DNA from 4 places in the Streptomyces sp. NPDC088124 genome. Region 2 is predicted to be linked to each of the others. Evidence: riboswitches for the same ligand, from Rfam matches in the RefSeq annotation. Region 2 holds a riboswitch; each other region holds the start of a gene.
The links. Region 2 has a riboswitch for cobalamin ahead of AB0P17_RS18600 (ribonucleoside-diphosphate reductase subunit alpha). Riboswitches for the same ligand answer to the same signal wherever they lie in the genome.

Region 1: it holds a riboswitch for cobalamin, as region 2 does, so the genes downstream of both, AB0P17_RS08450 (cobalamin biosynthesis protein) here and AB0P17_RS18600 (ribonucleoside-diphosphate reductase subunit alpha) in region 2, are expected to answer to the same signal.
Region 3: it holds a riboswitch for cobalamin, as region 2 does, so the genes downstream of both, AB0P17_RS34680 (CbtB-domain containing protein) here and AB0P17_RS18600 (ribonucleoside-diphosphate reductase subunit alpha) in region 2, are expected to answer to the same signal.
Region 4: it holds a riboswitch for cobalamin, as region 2 does, so the genes downstream of both, AB0P17_RS16015 (ABC transporter substrate-binding protein) here and AB0P17_RS18600 (ribonucleoside-diphosphate reductase subunit alpha) in region 2, are expected to answer to the same signal.

Annotation. Positions count from the first base shown of each region.
Region 1 covers NZ_JBFBJB010000007.1:213,736-217,937, reverse strand. The annotation lists gene AB0P17_RS08465 (class II aldolase/adducin family protein) at 1-214, opposite strand, end outside; gene AB0P17_RS08460 (inorganic phosphate transporter) at 409-1,719, shown strand; gene AB0P17_RS08455 (hypothetical protein) at 1,748-2,011, shown strand; cobalamin riboswitch at 2,167-2,287, shown strand; gene AB0P17_RS08450 (cobalamin biosynthesis protein) at 2,324-3,340, shown strand; gene AB0P17_RS08445 (cobyric acid synthase) at 3,337-4,202, shown strand, end outside.
Region 2 covers NZ_JBFBJB010000020.1:127,321-131,522, reverse strand. The annotation lists gene AB0P17_RS18615 (carbon starvation CstA family protein) at 1-854, shown strand, start outside; gene AB0P17_RS18610 (YbdD/YjiX family protein) at 851-1,087, shown strand; gene AB0P17_RS18605 (GNAT family N-acetyltransferase) at 1,204-1,728, shown strand; cobalamin riboswitch at 1,738-1,906, shown strand; gene AB0P17_RS18600 (ribonucleoside-diphosphate reductase subunit alpha) at 2,053-4,202, shown strand, end outside.
Region 3 covers NZ_JBFBJB010000058.1:55,019-59,220, forward strand. The annotation lists gene AB0P17_RS34665 (HAMP domain-containing sensor histidine kinase) at 1-1,158, shown strand, start outside; gene AB0P17_RS34670 (GlsB/YeaQ/YmgE family stress response membrane protein) at 1,228-1,491, shown strand; gene AB0P17_RS34675 (histidine phosphatase family protein) at 1,529-2,182, opposite strand; cobalamin riboswitch at 2,214-2,361, shown strand; gene AB0P17_RS34680 (CbtB-domain containing protein) at 2,398-2,637, shown strand; gene AB0P17_RS34685 (CbtA family protein) at 2,668-3,510, shown strand; gene cbiE (precorrin-6y C5,15-methyltransferase (decarboxylating) subunit CbiE) at 3,675-4,202, shown strand, end outside.
Region 4 covers NZ_JBFBJB010000017.1:22,195-26,396, forward strand. The annotation lists gene AB0P17_RS16005 (hypothetical protein) at 1-1,290, shown strand, start outside; gene AB0P17_RS16010 (response regulator transcription factor) at 1,257-1,925, opposite strand; cobalamin riboswitch at 2,013-2,195, shown strand; gene AB0P17_RS16015 (ABC transporter substrate-binding protein) at 2,263-3,342, shown strand; gene AB0P17_RS16020 (iron chelate uptake ABC transporter family permease subunit) at 3,447-4,202, shown strand, end outside.

The DNA of each region.
Region 1 (4,202 bases), on a different contig from region 2:
CCACGTCGCCCGGCGCGAGCCGGTCGTACGGCACCCCACTGGGGGTGACCAGGACCAGTTCGCCGACGCGCACGGAGACATTGCCCGAGGTGCCGACGACCAGGCCCTCCGCGGCCGTTCTCCGGGCGGTGTCGACGAGCTCCGCCCAGGCCCGTTCCAGAGCCCCCCGCCCGGCCTCCGTCCCGCCCTCCGCCGTACCCCGCGCGCCCGCCATCTCGCCTCGCGCGTCCGCCAGTTCGCCGTGTTCGCCGGTCCCGTCATCCGTCATACGGCGATCCTGCCAGGCGCCGCCGTCAACCTCACGGGGCGAGACACCGCGAAGACCCGTCCAGTTCATCTTCCGTTCACCCTGACTCCCTACGTTCACCGAGGCCACCGACGTCGAACGATTGCCTGGGTCCTGGGTCAATGGAACACATCACACTGCTGCTCGCGATCGTGATCGTGACAGCGCTCGTGTTCGATTTCACGAACGGTTTCCACGACACCGCCAACGCGATGGCGACGACCATCTCGACCGGCGCTCTGAAGCCCAAGGTCGCGGTGGGCATGTCCGCGGTCCTGAATCTCGTCGGCGCGTTCCTGTCCGTGGAGGTCGCCAAGACGATCTCCGGCGGGCTCATCAACGAACAGGGCATCAGAACCGAAGTGATCTTCGCGGCGCTCGTCGGCGCCATCCTGTGGAATCTCTTCACCTGGCTGCTCGGACTCCCGTCCAGTTCCTCCCACGCACTCTTCGGCGGCCTGATCGGCGCGACCCTGATGTCCGTCGGCACCTCCGGCGTCAACGGCGGGGTCGTCATCACCAAGGTCCTGATCCCCGCACTCGCCGCCCCCGTCGTCGCCGGGCTCGCCGCCCTGCTCGCGACGAGGCTGACGTACCGGATCGGCCAGGCCGTCAACGACGGCGACGACCGGGTCACCGCCAAGGGTTACCGGGCCGGGCAGATCGCCTCCGCCGGGCTCGTCTCCCTCGCCCACGGCACCAACGACGCGCAGAAGACCATGGGCGTCATCACGCTCGCGCTGGTCACCGGCGGCGTTCTCGCCCCCGGCTCCAACCCGCCCCTGTGGGTCATCGTCTCCGCCGGGATCGCGATCGCGCTCGGCACGTACCTGGGCGGCTGGCGCATCATCCGCACCATGGGCACCGGCCTCACCGACCTCCAGCCGCAGCAGGGCTTCGCCGCCCAGACCAGCGCCGCGACGGTCATCCTGGCCTCCTCGCACCTGGGCTTCTCGCTCTCCACCACGCAGTCCTGCTCCGGCGCCGTGATGGGCGCGGGGCTCGGCCGCAAGGGCGGGGTGGTGCGCTGGTCCACGGCCACACGGATGTTCGTCGCCTGGGGGCTGACGCTCCCGGCCGCGGGTCTGGTCGCGGCCGGCGCCGAGTTCCTGACCGGCCAGGGCACCTGGGGCATCGTCGTCGTCGCGGTCCTGCTGATCGCGGGCTCCGCCGGGATCTGGCTCGCTTCGCGCCGCAAGCCCGTCGACCACACCAACGTCAACGCCGGGGCGGACGAAAGCACCGGAGCCGCCACCGGCGTCGCCACCGACGGCGGCTCGGGCCGGACCGGTGAGCCGGCCGGTGTGGTGACCGCCGCCGTCGCGGCCGTCACCCCGCCTCCCCCGGCGGGCGCCGCGGGCCAGGACCTCTCGGCCACCATCCCCGCCCCCGCGGACCAGACCGGCGAGCCCGCCCGCCGCGCCACGGTGTAATCCGCACCACCTCTCAGGAAGCGACCTCATGGACATCGACTGGGCAGCACTCGGCTCCGTCTTCGGCGTCAGCCTCGTGGCGACCGTCGCCCTCGTGGGCCTCTTCAGCCTGGGCGTCGTGGGCCTCGCCAAGCGGGGTTCCGCGCCCGCGCAGGGCCAGGCCGGGACCTCGGCCGCCGCCTCCACCCCCGCCACAGGACCGGCGCCCCTCACCGCCCGCGCCGGCGCCTACCTGTGCTTCGCGCTCTGCGCCGGAGCCGTCGCGTACGGGATCAGCCTCATCGTGGCCTGACGATCACGCACGCCACGCACGCCACACGCGCCACACGCGCCACGCACGCCCCCGCGGGAGCCCCGCATCGGCCGACCGGTCCGATGTGGGGCTCCGCACACTGTCCCGTCGCAGGTCAAGGATGAGTTGACGGGTCCTGCGCGGCGTGGTGGACTTCCGGGGCCATTGACGACGGCAGCAGAGGAAGCCGGTGCGAATCCGGCGCGGTCCCGCCACTGTCACTGTGAGCCTCGCCTCCAGGAGCCAGGAACTCTCGCCGTCGCATCACGTACGTCGAACCGGGGCGCGGACCCTGAGTGAGGACACTTCGCCATGCCTGGCTGCGGTTCTGCCGCCGCGCGCGGCGGCGGCCGGGCCGCCCCTGCCGCCGAGCGGGTCTTCGCGTACGGCGCCACCCTCGGACTCCTGGCCGACCGGCTGTTCGGCGATCCGCGCCGGGGACATCCGGTGGCCGCCTTCGGCCGGGCCGCGGAAGCGGTCGAGCGCGCGCTGTGGCGCGACCACCGCGGCCGGGGCGCGCTGCACACCGCGCTCTGCGCCGGAGCCGCTGCCGGGACCGCGGCACTGGCCGCGGCGGCGGTACGCGAGCGGCCCGCCGCCGCCGTGACGCTGACCGCCGCCGCGACCTGGGCCGTGGTGGGGGGCACCTCGCTGGGCCGGGAGGCACGGGCCGTCGGCGCGGCGCTCGCCGCCGGGGACCTCGAAGGGGCCCGCGGGCGGCTGCCGCATCTGTGCGGGCGTGACCCGTACTCCCTGGACGAGGGCCAGATCGCGCGCGCCGTCGTGGAGTCCGTCGCCGAGAACACCTCCGACGCCGTCGTCGGCGCCCTGGTGTGGGGCGCGCTCGCCGGGACGCCGGGGCTCGTGGGATTCCGCGCCGTGAACACGCTGGACGCGATGGTGGGTCACAAGAGCGCCCGTTACCGCCGGTTCGGCTGGGCGTCGGCCCGCCTCGACGACGTCGTGGGGTGGCCGGGGGCCCGGCTGACCGCCGCGCTGGCCGTCGCCGCGGGCCCGGACCGGCGCGGCGCGCTGCGGGCCCTGCGGCAGGACGCGCACCGCCATCCGAGCCCCAACGCGGGCCCGGTGGAGGCGTCGTTCGCCGGGGCGCTGGGCGTACGGCTCGGCGGGACCCTGGCGTACGGCGGGCGGGTGGAGCACCGGCCCGTCCTGAACGGCACGGGGCGCCCGGTCGGGGTCCCGGACATCGAGCGCGCCGTCCGGCTGGCCGGCCGGGTCAACGTGCTCGCGCTCGCGGCCTGTGTCACCGGCCGGGTCGTCTATGGCGCGGTGCGCGCAGCCGCCGCGCGCGACGGGAGGCGTGGATGAGCGGGAACGGTGGGGGCGCGGGGCTCGGCGGGGGGCTGCTGATCGCCGGGACGACCTCCGACGCGGGCAAGAGTGTCGTCACGGCGGGGATCTGCCGCTGGCTGGCGCGCCAGGGCGTGAAGGTCGCGCCGTTCAAGGGCCAGAACATGTCGCTGAACTCGTTCGTGACCCGTGAGGGGGCGGAGATCGGGCGCGCCCAGGCGATGCAGGCGCAGGCCGCGCGGGTGGAGCCGACCGCGCTGATGAACCCCGTCCTGCTCAAGCCGGGCAGCGACCGCAGCAGCCAGGTGGTGCTGATGGGGAAGCCCGTCGGCGAGCTGAGTGCCCGTGGCTACCACGGAGGTCGGCAGGAGGCACTGCTCGGGCCCGTTCTGGAGTGCCTGGCGGAGCTGCGGTCCACGTACGACGCCGTGATCTGCGAGGGCGCGGGCAGTCCGGCGGAGATCAATCTGCGCCGTACGGACATCGTGAACATGGGCATCGCGCGGGCCGCGCGGCTGCCGGTGGTCGTGGTCGGGGACATCGACCGGGGCGGGGTGTTCGCCTCCTTCTTCGGGACGACCGCGCTGCTGAGCCCCGAGGACCAGGCGCTGGTCGCGGGGTATCTCGTCAACAAGTTCCGGGGCGACGTGTCACTGCTGGAGCCGGGGCTCGACATGCTCCGCGGGCTGACCGGGCGGCCGACGCTCGGGGTGCTGCCCTTCCGGCACGGCCTGGGGATCGACGAGGAGGACGGGCTGCGGGTCTCGCTGCGCGGTGGCGCCCGCGAGTCGGTGGTGGCTCCCCCGTACGGCGAGGACGTGCTGCGGATCGCGGTCTGCGCCGTACCCCTCATGTCGAACTTCACCGATGTGGACGCGCT
Region 2 (4,202 bases):
CGCGGACCGGCGGGGCGCCGACCTTCGCCCTCGGCATGGCGGAGATCTTCTCGTCCGTCGTCGGCGGCACCGCCATGAAGGCGTTCTGGTACCACTTCGCCATCATGTTCGAGGCGTTGTTCATCCTCACCACGGTGGACGCGGGAACGCGCGTCGGGCGCTTCATGCTCCAGGACATGCTCGGCAACGTGTACAAGCCGATGCGCGAGGTGAGCTGGAAGCCGGGCGTCTGGTTCGCCAGCGCGGTGGTGGTCGGCGGCTGGGGCTACTTCCTCTGGGTCGGCGTCCATGACCCGCTGGGCGGCATCAACCAGCTCTTCCCGCTCTTCGGCATCGCCAACCAGCTCCTGGCGGCCGTGGCGCTCGCCGTCTGCACCACGCTGCTGGTCAAGTCCGGCCGCCTGAAGTGGGCGTGGGTGACGGGCGTACCGCTCGCCTGGGACGCCGCCGTCACGCTCACCGCGAGCTGGCAGAAGATCTTCTCGGACGACCCGAGGGTGGGCTTCTTCACCCAGCGGGACGTGTACCAGTCGGCCATCGACCGGGGCGAGGTGCTGGCCCCGGCCAAGACCATGGACGACATGCACACCGTGGTCACCAACTCCACGGTGGACGGGGTGCTCTCGGCGCTCTTCGCGATCCTCATCCTCGTGGTCATCGCGGACGCCGGACGCGTCTGCTTCAAGGCGATCCGCGATCCGGAGGGCGTCCGGCTGGCGGAGGTCCCGTACGTCGAGTCGAAGATCGTCGCCCCGGCCGGCCTGATCCCCACCCAGGAGGAGAAGGCGGAACTGGCCGCAGCCGAGGCCGCCAGGGAGCGGGAGAGCGTCCCGGCGGGAACGGGCCCGGCATGACCCGGCCGGATGTCGCGAGCCGGGCGGAGCGGGTACGGCAGGTGGCCGGGCGGATCCGCTGGTACGTACGGGAGTTCACCGGCGAGTCGGCGTACGAGCGCTACGTGGCCCACGCCCGGGCCCACGCGGACGAGGGTGACCCGACGGGCGGGATCATGACCCGCCGCGCCTTCGAACGCAGCCGCACGGACGCCCGCGAGGCCGACCCGCGCGAGGGCTTCCGCTGCTGCTGAGCGGCGACAGAGCCGAGCTGAGCCGCTGCTGAGCCGAACGGTGGACGGGCCGCCGGGCCATCCCATACGGGGAACCCGGCGGCCCGTCCGTCATACCGGGGAGGCAGACTCGTGGCATGGACATAACGATCAGAGAGGCCGAGCCCCGGGAGTACCAGCGGCTCGGTGACCTCACGGCACAGGCCTATCTGGCGGACGGTCTGCTGGAGCTGGACGCCGAGGACTCGTATCTGCTGACCCTGCGGGATGTCGCGCGCCGGGCCGCCGCGTCGGAGGTGCTGGTCGCCGTGGACGCGGACGGAACGCTCCTCGGCGGTGTGACTTTCGTCCCCGGGAGCGGACCGTGGGCCGACATCGCGGGCCCCGGCGAGTCCGAGTTCCGCATGCTGGCAGTCGACCGTTCGGCGCGCGGACTGGGCGTGGGCCAGGCTCTGGTGGACGCGTGCGTGGCGCGCGCACGGGCGCGCGAGGGATGCGTACGGATCGTCCTGTCGACCCAGCGGAGCATGCGCGCGGCGCACCGGATCTACGAGCGCATGGGCTTCGTCAGGACTCCGGAGCGGGACTGGGAGCCCTATGCGGGGCCCACTCTGATCACCTACGCCCTGGGCCTCCAGCCCTCTGCGGCCGTGGACGGCTGACCGGGTACGACACAACATCTGGGGGGTGGCGCGGCGCGCGCCCCCCAGATGTATGCTCGACCTCGCTGTCGACGCAGGGGAATCCGGTGTGAATCCGGAACTGTCCCGCAACGGTGTACTGTGGCGCGCTTTGTCGCGCCCGTCAGTCCGAACACCTGCCGGCAGTGCGTCCGGCTCGACCGATCCGGGCGCCCAGACGTCCGGGCCTCGCGGTTGGGCCGGTGGACGCGGCGCGGTGTGCCGCCCTGCGAAGGCATGGGGTACGTCCGTGCGCGCGGACCCGTGCCTCCTCGTGGCCCAGAGCCGAGCGAGGGAGAGCACCACGTGACCATCGCGCCAGCGGATCCGGTTTCAGTTGTCTCGGAGGCACCGTCCGAGAACGGGGTGGCGACCGTCACCGGGCAGGCCGACGCCCCCGGCACCGCGCTGCTGCGGACCCTGACCGAGCTGACCGCCGATCTGCCCGACGCCGACCCGGGCCGGATCGCCGCCGCCGCGCTGCGCGGTCGTAACGCCCGCTCGGACGAGGCCGAGCTGCGCGAGCTGGCCACGGAGGCGGCGGCCGGACAGATCTCCGAGGACCCCGCGTACTCCCGGCTCGCCGCCCGGCTGCTCACCCGTACGATCGCCGACGAGGCCGCGTCCCAGGGCGCCGTGTCGTTCTCCGCGTCCGTCGCCGTCGGCCACCGCGAGGGCCTGATCGCGGACCGTACGGCCGCATTCGTCGCGCTCCACGCCGGGCGCCTGGACGCGCTGATCGACCCGGCCGCCGACGACCGCTTCGGCTACTTCGGGCTGCGCACCCTCTACAGCCGCTATCTGCTCCGGCACCCGCTCACCCGGCAGGTCGTCGAAACGCCGCAGCACTTCCTGCTGCGCGTCGCCGCCGGGCTCGCCGAGGACGAGAGCGCGCACGCGCTGGACGAGGTCGCCGCCCTCTACCGGCTGATGAGCCGGCTGGACTACCTCCCCTCCTCCCCCACCCTCTTCAACTCCGGCACCCGCCACCCCCAGATGTCCTCCTGCTACCTGCTGGACTCGCCGCTGGACGAGCTCGACTCGATCTACGACCGGTACCACCAGGTGGCGCGGCTCTCGAAGCACGCGGGCGGGATCGGGCTCTCGTACTCCCGTATCCGCTCGCGCGGTTCACTGATCCGGGGGACGAACGGGCACTCCAACGGCATCGTCCCGTTCCTGCGGACCCTCGACTCCAGCGTCGCCGCCGTCAACCAGGGCGGCCGGCGCAAGGGCGCCGCCTGCGTCTACCTGGAGACCTGGCACGCGGACCTGGAGGAGTTCCTCGAACTGCGCGACAACACGGGCGAGGACGCGCGCCGTACGCACAACCTCAACCTCGCGCACTGGATCCCCGACGAGTTCATGCGCCGGGTCGAGGCGGACGGCGTCTGGTCGCTCTTCTCCCCCGTGGACGTGCCGCACCTGGTCGACCTGTGGGGCGACGCCTTCGACGCCGCGTACCGCAAGGCGGAGGCCGACGGACTCGCGCGCAAGACCCTCAAGGCCCGTGAGCTGTACGGCCGGATGATGCGCACCCTCGCGCAGACCGGGAACGGCTGGATGACCTTCAAGGACGCGTCGAACCGTACGGCCAACCAGACCGCCGAGCCCGGCCACACCGTCCACTCCTCCAACCTCTGCACCGAGATCCTGGAGGTGACGGACGACGGCGAGACGGCCGTCTGCAACCTCGGCTCGGTCAACCTGGGCGCGTTCGTGGACGCGGCCACCGGCGACATCGACTGGGCGCGGCTGGACGAGACCGTCCGTACCGCCGTCACCTTCCTCGACCGGGTCGTCGACATCAACTTCTACCCGACCGAGCAGGCGGGCCGCTCCAACGCGAAGTGGCGCCCGGTGGGCCTGGGCGCGATGGGCCTCCAGGACGTCTTCTTCAAGAAGCGGCTGCCCTTCGACTCCCCCGAGGCCGCCGCGCTCTCCACCCGGTTCGCCGAACGGATCATGCTCGCCGCGTACGAGGCCTCCTGCGACCTCGCCGAGCGCGACGGCCCGCTCCCCGCCTGGTCGAAGACGCGCGCGGCGCGCGGGGTGCTCCACCCCGACCACTACGACGTGGCGCCGCACTGGCCGGAGCGCTGGGCGGCGCTGCGCGCCCGGGTCGCGGAGACCGGCATGCGCAACTCCCTCCTCCTCGCCATCGCGCCGACGGCGACCATCGCGTCGATCGCGGGCGTGTACGAGTGCATCGAGCCGCAGGTCTCGAACCTGTTCAAGCGCGAGACGCTCTCCGGGGAGTTCCTCCAGGTCAACTCCTACCTGGTGGAGGAGTTGAAGCGGCTCGGCGTCTGGGACGCCCGGACCCGCGAGGCGCTGCGCGAGGCGAGCGGCTCGGTGGCGGACTTCGGCTGGATCCCGGGGGAGGTACGGGAGCTGTTCCGTACGGCGTGGGAGATCCCGCAGCGCGGCCTGATCGACATGGCGGCGGCCCGTAC
Region 3 (4,202 bases), on a different contig from region 2:
GCGGTGAGCCGGCTGGTGCTGAACCGCCGCCTGGTGAGCCGCCTGCGGCGGTGGCCGGTACGCAGCCGGCTCAGCGGGGTCGTCACCGGGCTGTGCGCGCTCGCCATGGCCGCCACCGCCGCCGTCTGGCTGGGCAGCGGCGACCCCGCCGCGATCGTCGCCGTGGAACTGGTCGGGCTCGCGCTGGTGGCCCTCGTCACCACCGCCGTGGTCCGCTGCGAACTGCGCCCCCTGGAGGAGGCGGCGCGTACGGCGGACACGGTCGCGTCCGGGGACCTCGACCACCGGCTCGCCGTGGCCACCCAGGCCCCCGCCACCGAGGTCGGCCGGCTGGTGGACGCGCTGAACCGCATGCTGGACCAGGTCCAGGCCGCCCTCACCGCGCGTGAGACGTCCGAGGCGCGCATGCGCCAGTTCGTCGCGGACGCCTCGCACGAGCTGCGTACGCCCCTGCAGTCCCTGCGCGGTTACGCCGAGCTCTACCAGCACGGTGCGCTGCCCGACACGGCCGCGGTGGACGAGGCGGTGGACCGGATGCTCGCCGAGATTCTGCGCATGACGCGGCTGGTCGAGTCGATGCTCATGCTCGCCCGCTTCGACGACGAGGGCGAGGCGGCCGAGGCGGAACAGGAGCCCGTCGACCTCAGCCGGGTCGTCACGGAATCCTGCCGGGACGCCGCAGCCGTCGAACCGGCACGGCCCCGTACGGTCGACGTCCGGCCGGGGGTGACCGTACTGGGCGACGAGGCACATCTGCGCAGCCTGCTGGCCAACCTGCTGGGCAACATCCGTATGCACACACCGCCCGACGCCTCCTGCGCCGTCGAACTGCGCGCGGCGGACGGACACGCGACGCTCCGGGTCCGGGACGCCGGGCCCGGCATCCCGGAAGAGGCCGTCGCCCATGTCTTCGACCGCTTCTACCGGGCCGGCAAGGGGCGCGGCCGGGGCGGCGGGGGCGGCGGGGACAGGGGCGGGCACGGTGGGACCGGCCGGGGCAGCGGTCTCGGGCTGGCCATCGTGGCCGCCGTCGCGGAACTCCACCGGGCTCGCGTCCGTCTCGACAGCGCGCCCGGCCGCGGGACGCTCGTCGAAGTCACCTTCCCGGTCGCGCCGGGCGGCGGGACGGGCGGCGGGACGGGCGGCCCGCAGGACTGAACGGGGGCATGGCGGGCAGACGTTCGGTCAGTACCGCTTTCGACAGCAAGCGGGCGCAGAGGAGGGGACATGGAGATATCCGGCTTTGTCGCAGCCATTGTCGTCGGCATCGTCATCGGCGTGCTGGGACGGCTCGTGGTGCCGGGGCGGCAGCGCATCGGGGTGCTGCTGACCATCGGCGTCGGTATCGTCGCGGCGCTGGTCGGTACGTTCGTCGCGGCGGCGTTCGGCGTCGCGGACACCCGGGGCTTCGACTGGATCGAGCTGGCCATCCAGGTCGGTCTGGCGGCGGTGGGGGTGGCCGCGCTGGACCGCGCCAAGGGCCGCGGCTGACCACTGCTCCGTCCGTTGTCCTCGGCAGTTGTTTCCGTCAGTTGGCTCCGTCTTCGTCAGAGCCTTCGCCGGCGGCTTCGTCAGCGCCGGCGAGCGGACGGCCGCCGTGCAGGTTCCAGCGGCCGTCCCGCCCGGTGAACTCCGTGACGGTCAGCGGCCGTACGTCGAACCGCCAGAACGCGGAGGCCGGTGCCGAGAGCGCGTGCAGGGCGGCGGCGCGGACGATCTCCGGTTCGGCCACGGCGATCACGCGGGGGGTCTCGGGGTTCAGCGTTTCGAACCACCGGCCGACGCGGGCGTAGAGCGCGAGCAGCGTCTCCCCGCCGTGCGGTGCGGCCGACGGGTCGGCGAGCCACGCGCTCACCCGCGCCGGTTCCGCGGCCGCGACCTCGTCGAGGGTCCTGCCCTGCCAGCGCCCCATGTCCCACGGCGCGAGTTCCGGCACCGGCCGCGCGTCCAGGCCGAGCAGGCCGGCGGTCGTACGGCAGCGGGGCGAGGACGAGACGTACACGGCGGCGCCGCGCGGGAACTCCTCCCGTACGGCCTCGGCCTGTCGCACCCCGGCCGCGTCCACCGCCCGCGGCGCGACGCCGGGCCCGTCCTCGGGAAGGTCGCCGAAGCGGGCCGCGCGCAGGGCCGGGCCGATGGCGGGTGAGATGAGCTGCACGCGGATCGTCGCGCGGATCGTCATAACGAAAGGCCCCCTTGGCCCGTCCGCCGGTTCGCGGTACCTTCACGTCGTTATCCACGACGGCGAGACGGAAGTCCGGTGAGATTCCGGCACGGTCGCGCCACTGTATGCCGGTTCCGGCCGCGTGCCACGCGGCGGGGGAGCGGTGAGTCAGACCCGATGGCCGTCGTTCGAGCTCCATCAACGGGACGCGAGTTCCCTCAGGAGGATGTGCCATGGCTCAGTCCATCGCGCCTGCGAACACCGCTCTTTCGCCCACCTCTGCCACCGGCGCCGCCCCGGCCCCGCTTCCGCTGCGCGCCGTGCTGCCGTGGGCGGTCTTCGTCGGCACCCTGATGCTGGTGCTGCTCTACTTCGTCGGCGCCGAACAGGGCGCGACCTCGGTGATCTCCGGTGCCGGTGTGCACGAATGGGTGCACGACGGCCGTCATCTGCTCGGGTTCCCCTGCCACTGACCGCTGACGGAAACAGCGGAGATGACGCGCATGCATGCCTTCACCGTCAGAAACCTCCTGGTCCGCGGCATGGTCGCGGGCGTGCTGGCCGGACTTCTCGCGTTCGCGCTGGCCTACTTCGCGGGTGAGCCCTCCGTACGGGACTCCATCGCGCAGGAGGAGACCCGGTCCGCCCCGGCGCATCAGCACGGCGCCGCGGCGGACCCCGTACCCGTAGGGGAAGAGAGGGAGGGAGAGGAAGAGGAAGAGGAACTGGTCAGCAGGCCGGTCCAGTCGACGTTCGGGCTCGCCACCGGTGTGCTGGTGTACGGGGTGGCCCTTGGCGGCATCGCCTCGCTGGTCTTCGCGGTGAGCCTGGGCAGGATCGGCCGGTTCGGGCCGCGGGCGACCTCGGCGCTGGTCGCGGGGGCCGCCTTCACGACCGTCTACCTGGTGCCGTTCCTGAAGTATCCGGCGACGCCGCCCGCCGTGGGCAATCCGGACACGATCGGCAGGCGCACGACACTGTTCTTCCTGATGATCCTGCTCAGCGTGCTGCTGGCGGTCATCGCCGTCATCGCGGGGAGACGGCTGGCGCCGCGGCTCGGCAACTGGAACGCGTCGCTCGCCGCGGGCGCCGGTTATGCGGCCGTCGTCGCCGTCGCGTGTCTGGTGCTGCCCGCCAACGCGGACGCCGTCCCCGCGTCCTTCCCCGCGGCGCTGCTGTGGGAGTTCCGGCTCGCCTCGCTCGGGGTGCAGGCGCTGCTCTGGACGGCCTTCGGGCTGATCTTCGGGGAACTGGCGGAGCGGATGCTCCGGCCGCAGGCGGTGGCCGGAGCATCCGTCGCGCCGCCGGGGGCACCCGTCGGGGAGCCGCGGGCGGCCGGACAGTAGAGTGCGGGGTCGGTCTTCTCCCAGCTCAGAGGTGTACGGCAGTGAGCGTTCCGCCCCCTGGTCCCGCGCCGGCCTCTGATTCCGCGCCGTCCGCGTCGCCGACTCCTGATTCCGCGCCGTCCGCGTCGCCTGCCCCGTCCGCGTCGCCGGTCCCGAGTCCGCCGGTGACCGTGGTCGGGATCGGCGCGGACGGCTGGGCCGGGCTCTCCGGCGCGGCGCGGGAGGCCCTGCGCGGGGCGGACGTGGTCATCGGCGGGCCTCGGCAGCTCGGCCTGCTGCCGGCCGGGGAGTGCGCGGGCGAGCGGGTGGCGTGGCCGTCGCCGCTGCGCCCCGCCGTGCCCGGCCTGCTCGCCGCACACGCCGGGCGCCGGATCGCGGTGCTGGCCAGCGGGGACCCGATGTTCTACGGGATCGGGCGGGCGCTCGGCGAGGTCGTCGGCGCGGCGGCGCTGCGCGTGCTGCCGCATCCGTCGTCCGTCTCGTACGCCTGCGCCCGGCTCGGCTGGCCGGTGGAGGAGACGGAGGTCGTCACGCTCGTCGGCCGCCCCGCCGAACGCCTCACCGCCGCGCTGCACGACGGCCGCCGGGTGCTGGTGCTCAGCACCGGGGCCGGGACGCCCGAGGACGTGGCGGCGCTGCTCCGCGCGCGCGGCTACGGGCCGAGCCCGCTGCACGTACTCGAACAGCTCGGC
Region 4 (4,202 bases), on a different contig from region 2:
GTCCCGGCCGACGTCCGGGCGGACATCCCGGCCGCCGATCCGCTGACCGACCGGATCGCCCGGGACATGCGCGCCGGGCTGCGCGTGGCCGGGCTGTTCATCCTCACCGCCGTGCACCTCGGGCTGGCGCTGCCCGCCCTCCTCGCCAGTCTGCGCGATTACGACCAGCCCTGGGTCCAGCTCTCCGCGTTCACCCTGCTGACCCTCCTCATCATGGCGGACGCGCTGCTCGGCGCCGACGGGCGCGGCCGGCCGCGCCCGTGGGTGGTGCTCGGCCTGACCTGCGCCCTCGTGGCGTCGGCCGTCTCCACCAGCCGGCTGCCCGTGGCGGACTTCCTGGGGACCCCGCACTGGACGTTCCTGGAGATCGGCTGGTTCGGGGTGCTGCTGCTCTTCGACGCCGGGCTGCGGCCGACGCTCGTCTTCATCGGCGGCCATCTCGTCCTCACGCTGGCGCAGTTGCTGCTCGCGGGGGTGCCGACCCGGCAGGCCGCCTCCGGGATGGCCGTCAGCGCCCTGGCCATCTGCACCTTCCAGGTCGCCGCCGCGATGCTCGCCCGCTCGCTCGGTGACTGCGCCGCCGCCGCGAGCGCCACGGCGCGCGAGCAGGAGCGGGTCCGTACGGAGGCCGCCGTCGCCGCGCAGGTCCACGCCGACCAGCGGGCCCGCTACGCCGAACTGGACCGTTCCGTCATGCCGTTGCTGACCGGGCTCGCCGATGGCTCGCTCGACCCGGGGGACGAGGGCGCCCGGCGCCGCTCCGCCGTCGAGGCCGCCCGGCTCAGACGGCTCTTCGCGGAACGCGACCACGCGCACGATCCGCTGCTCCACGAACTGCGCGCCGGTATGGACGTCGCCGAACGCCACGGCGTCGACGTACAGCTCGCGGTACGCGGGGCCTGCGCCCCGGTCGACCGGCGGCTGCGCCGCGCGCTCACCGAGCCGGTGCTGGCCGCGCTCGCGACCGCCGAGCGCGACGCCCGCGCCACGGTCGTGCGCGGCGGCGGCCTGGTGCGGGTGAGCGTCGTGACCGACTGCCCGGCGACGGCGCCGACGGAGATCCCCGAACCGACCGAGCCGGGGGTACGGGTGCGCACGGTGCGAAGCGAGGGGCGGCTGCTGGTGGAGGCGTCGTGCACCCTCGACGGCCCGGCCGATGCCCCGGCCGACGCCCCCGAGGACGCGCTCACCGCGTCGTCATCCGCGTCGGGATCTGTGCCTGTGCCCGTGCCTGTGTCCGCGCCCGCCGACCGGGGTCACAGCTCGTCCAGTGACGTCAGCCCGTCCTGAATGGCCCGCGCGACCAGGTTCGCCTTGGTCGTCGCGGGCCGCCCCGCGTTGGCGTACTTGATGCGCACCCGCTCCAGATACGTGTTCACCGTACGGACCGAGAGCCCCAGGCTCGCCCCGACCATCGCCTTGGACTCCGACTGGAACCACTCCAGCAGCACCTCCACCTCGCGCGGCGTCAGCGCGGGCCGCCCCTTCCGGGCGTCGCTGCCGAACGCCCCGGCCAGCGCGGGCGGTGTGTACGGGCGGCAGTCGGCCGCCGCCAGCGTCGCCGCCATGAGGTGCCGTTCGCCCTCGGCCTTGGTGAGGTACGTGAACGCCCCCAGGTCCAGGCAGGTCAGCGCGGTCTCCTGGCTGTCCTGCATCGTGTAGACGATCACCTGCCGTTCGCCCGCGACGAGTTGGCGCAGTTCGGAGTAGGCGGGCAGCCCCGCCGGCCTGCCCGGGCCGAGCTGGAGGTCGAGCACCACCACATCCGCGTCCCGTCCCGGCCCCGCCGTCGCCACCGACAGGTCGGGCCCCTTGGCGGTCACCGCGATGGGCCGCTCCGACGCCGCGTACCAGGACTCGATGCCCGCGAGGACCACGGGATGGTCGTCGATCAGAGCGACACTCACGGGCGAGGTTTCCGGCATGCCTCATTGTCCGCCGCCCCCGTTCGCCCCGATCGCCGGCGGGCGGAAAGCGCCGGAAAGTGCTGGTGTGGGGCGGAAAACCGCCTGTGATAGCTTGCCGAGGCCAGTCGAACCCATGTACGTGGGTCAGGGAATCCGGTGGGAATCCGGAGCTGACGCGCAGCGGTGAGGGCGACGGGCGGGGCATCGGCCACTGGACGGCAGTCCGGGAAGGCGCCTCCGTCCGGGTGACCCCGAGTCCGAAGACCTGCTGGCGGCCTCCGTCCGCGTCCCGTGGCGGGGGAGCACCGTACGACCGGGCTCCGCGCATGAGCCCTCGACGCAGAGGAACGACTCCGTGCCGATCGCACGCCTCGCCCGCCGTGCCACTCCTTTCCTCGCCGCCGGCGCCCTGCTGCTCACCGGCTGCGGTACCGGCTCGGACTCCGGAGCTGATTCCGCTTCCCGGGCCGGGGCCGCATCCGGTTCCGGTTCCGACCGGGCCGTCGGCTATCCCCGTACCGTCACCAACTGCGGTCATGAGGTACGGATCGACGCGCCGCCCGAGCGGGCCGTCTCGCTCAACCAGGGCACCACGGAGATCATGCTCTCCCTCGGCCTCGGCGACCGCATGGCCGGCACCGCCACCTGGACCGACCCGCTGCCGAAGAGCCTGGAGAAGGAGAACGCCGGGGTCGAGCGGCTGGCCGACAACAGCCCCTCCTTCGAGAAGGTCCTGGACGCCGAGCCCGACTTCGTCGCCGCCTCCTTCGAGTCCACCCTGGGCAAGGGCGGCGTGGCCACGCGCGCGCAGTTCGAGAAGGTGGGCGTACCGGCGTACGTCTCGCCGTCCGACTGCGCCAAGGACAACTCCGGCGACACCGACGGATCCCGCGCGACGCCGCTGGCGATGGAGGACGTCTACGGCGAGATCCGCGACCTGGCCACGGTGTTCGGCGTCGAGGAGCGCGGTGACCGGCTCGTCGCGGGGCTGCGGGACCGGATGGCGAGGGCGGTCGCCGGGGTCGACACGGAGAAGGCGAAGGGCACCACTGTCCTGTACTGGTTCGCCAACTCCGAGGCCCCCTACATGGGCGGCTGCTGCGGCGCGCCCGGCATCATCACGCGGGCCGTCGGCGCGGAGAACGTCTTCGACGACACCCACGACGAGTGGCCCCAGATCAACTGGGAGACGGTCGCCGACCGCGACCCCGCCTTCCTCGTCATCGGCGACCTCACGCGCGATGCGCAGACGGCCGAGTCGGCGGCGAAGAAGATCGAGTTCCTGGAGGCCAACCCGGTCACCAGGGCCATGGACGCGGTGAAGCACCAGCGGTACGTACGCCTCAGCGGCCAGGCGATGAACCCGAGCATCCGCACCGTGGAGGGCGTCGAGCGGGTGGCGGCGGCGCTGCGCGCGTACGCACCCGCCAAGTGAGCACCGCGGAGCGGGCGTCGCGGACGCCCGCCGCGGGGAGCCCGGCGCCGCCGGACCCCGGCGGCTCCCGCGAGGTCCGGAGCGCCGCGGCCTGGGTCAGCCCGGTGGGGTGGGCCTGTGGCCTCGCCGCGCTCGCCCTCTCCGTCGCCGTGGCGATCACCATCGGGCCCGCCGACCTCCGCGTCGGAGACGTCTGGTCGGTCGTCGGCGCCCACCTGGGCCGGGGCGAACCGCGTCTCAACCCGATCCGCGACGGCATCGTCTGGAACCTGCGGCTGCCGCGCACCCTGCTGGCGGCCGTCTGCGGCGCGGGGCTCGCGGTGTGCGGCGCGATCATGCAGTCCCTGCTCCGGAATCCGCTCGCCGACCCCTTCGTCCTCGGCGTCTCCTCGGGGGCGTCCACCGGCGCGGTCCTGGTGGTCGTGCTCGGGGTCGGGGGAGGGGCGCTGTCGGTCTCGGGCGGGGCGTTCCTCGGCGCGCTCTGCTCGTTCGGGATGGTGCTGCTGCTCAGCCACACGCTCGGCGGGACGACGGACCGGGTGGTGCTCTCCGGGGTGGCCGCGATGCAGCTCTTCTCCGCCCTCACCTCCTTCGTCGTCCTGACCGCCGCCGACGCGGAGACCACCCGCGGGGTGCTGTTCTGGCTGCTCGGCTCGCTGAGCGGCGCGGGCTGGACCGATGTCCAGGTCTGCGGCGCCGTCCTGCTGGTGGCGCTGGCGGTGTGCGGCGGGTACGCGCGCACGCTCGACGCGTTCGCCTTCGGGCAGGACGCCGCGGGGCACCTCGGTGTCTCCGTGGCCCGTACGCGCCTCGTCCTGCTCACCGTCACCGCGCTGCTGACGGCCGCGCTGGTCTCCTCG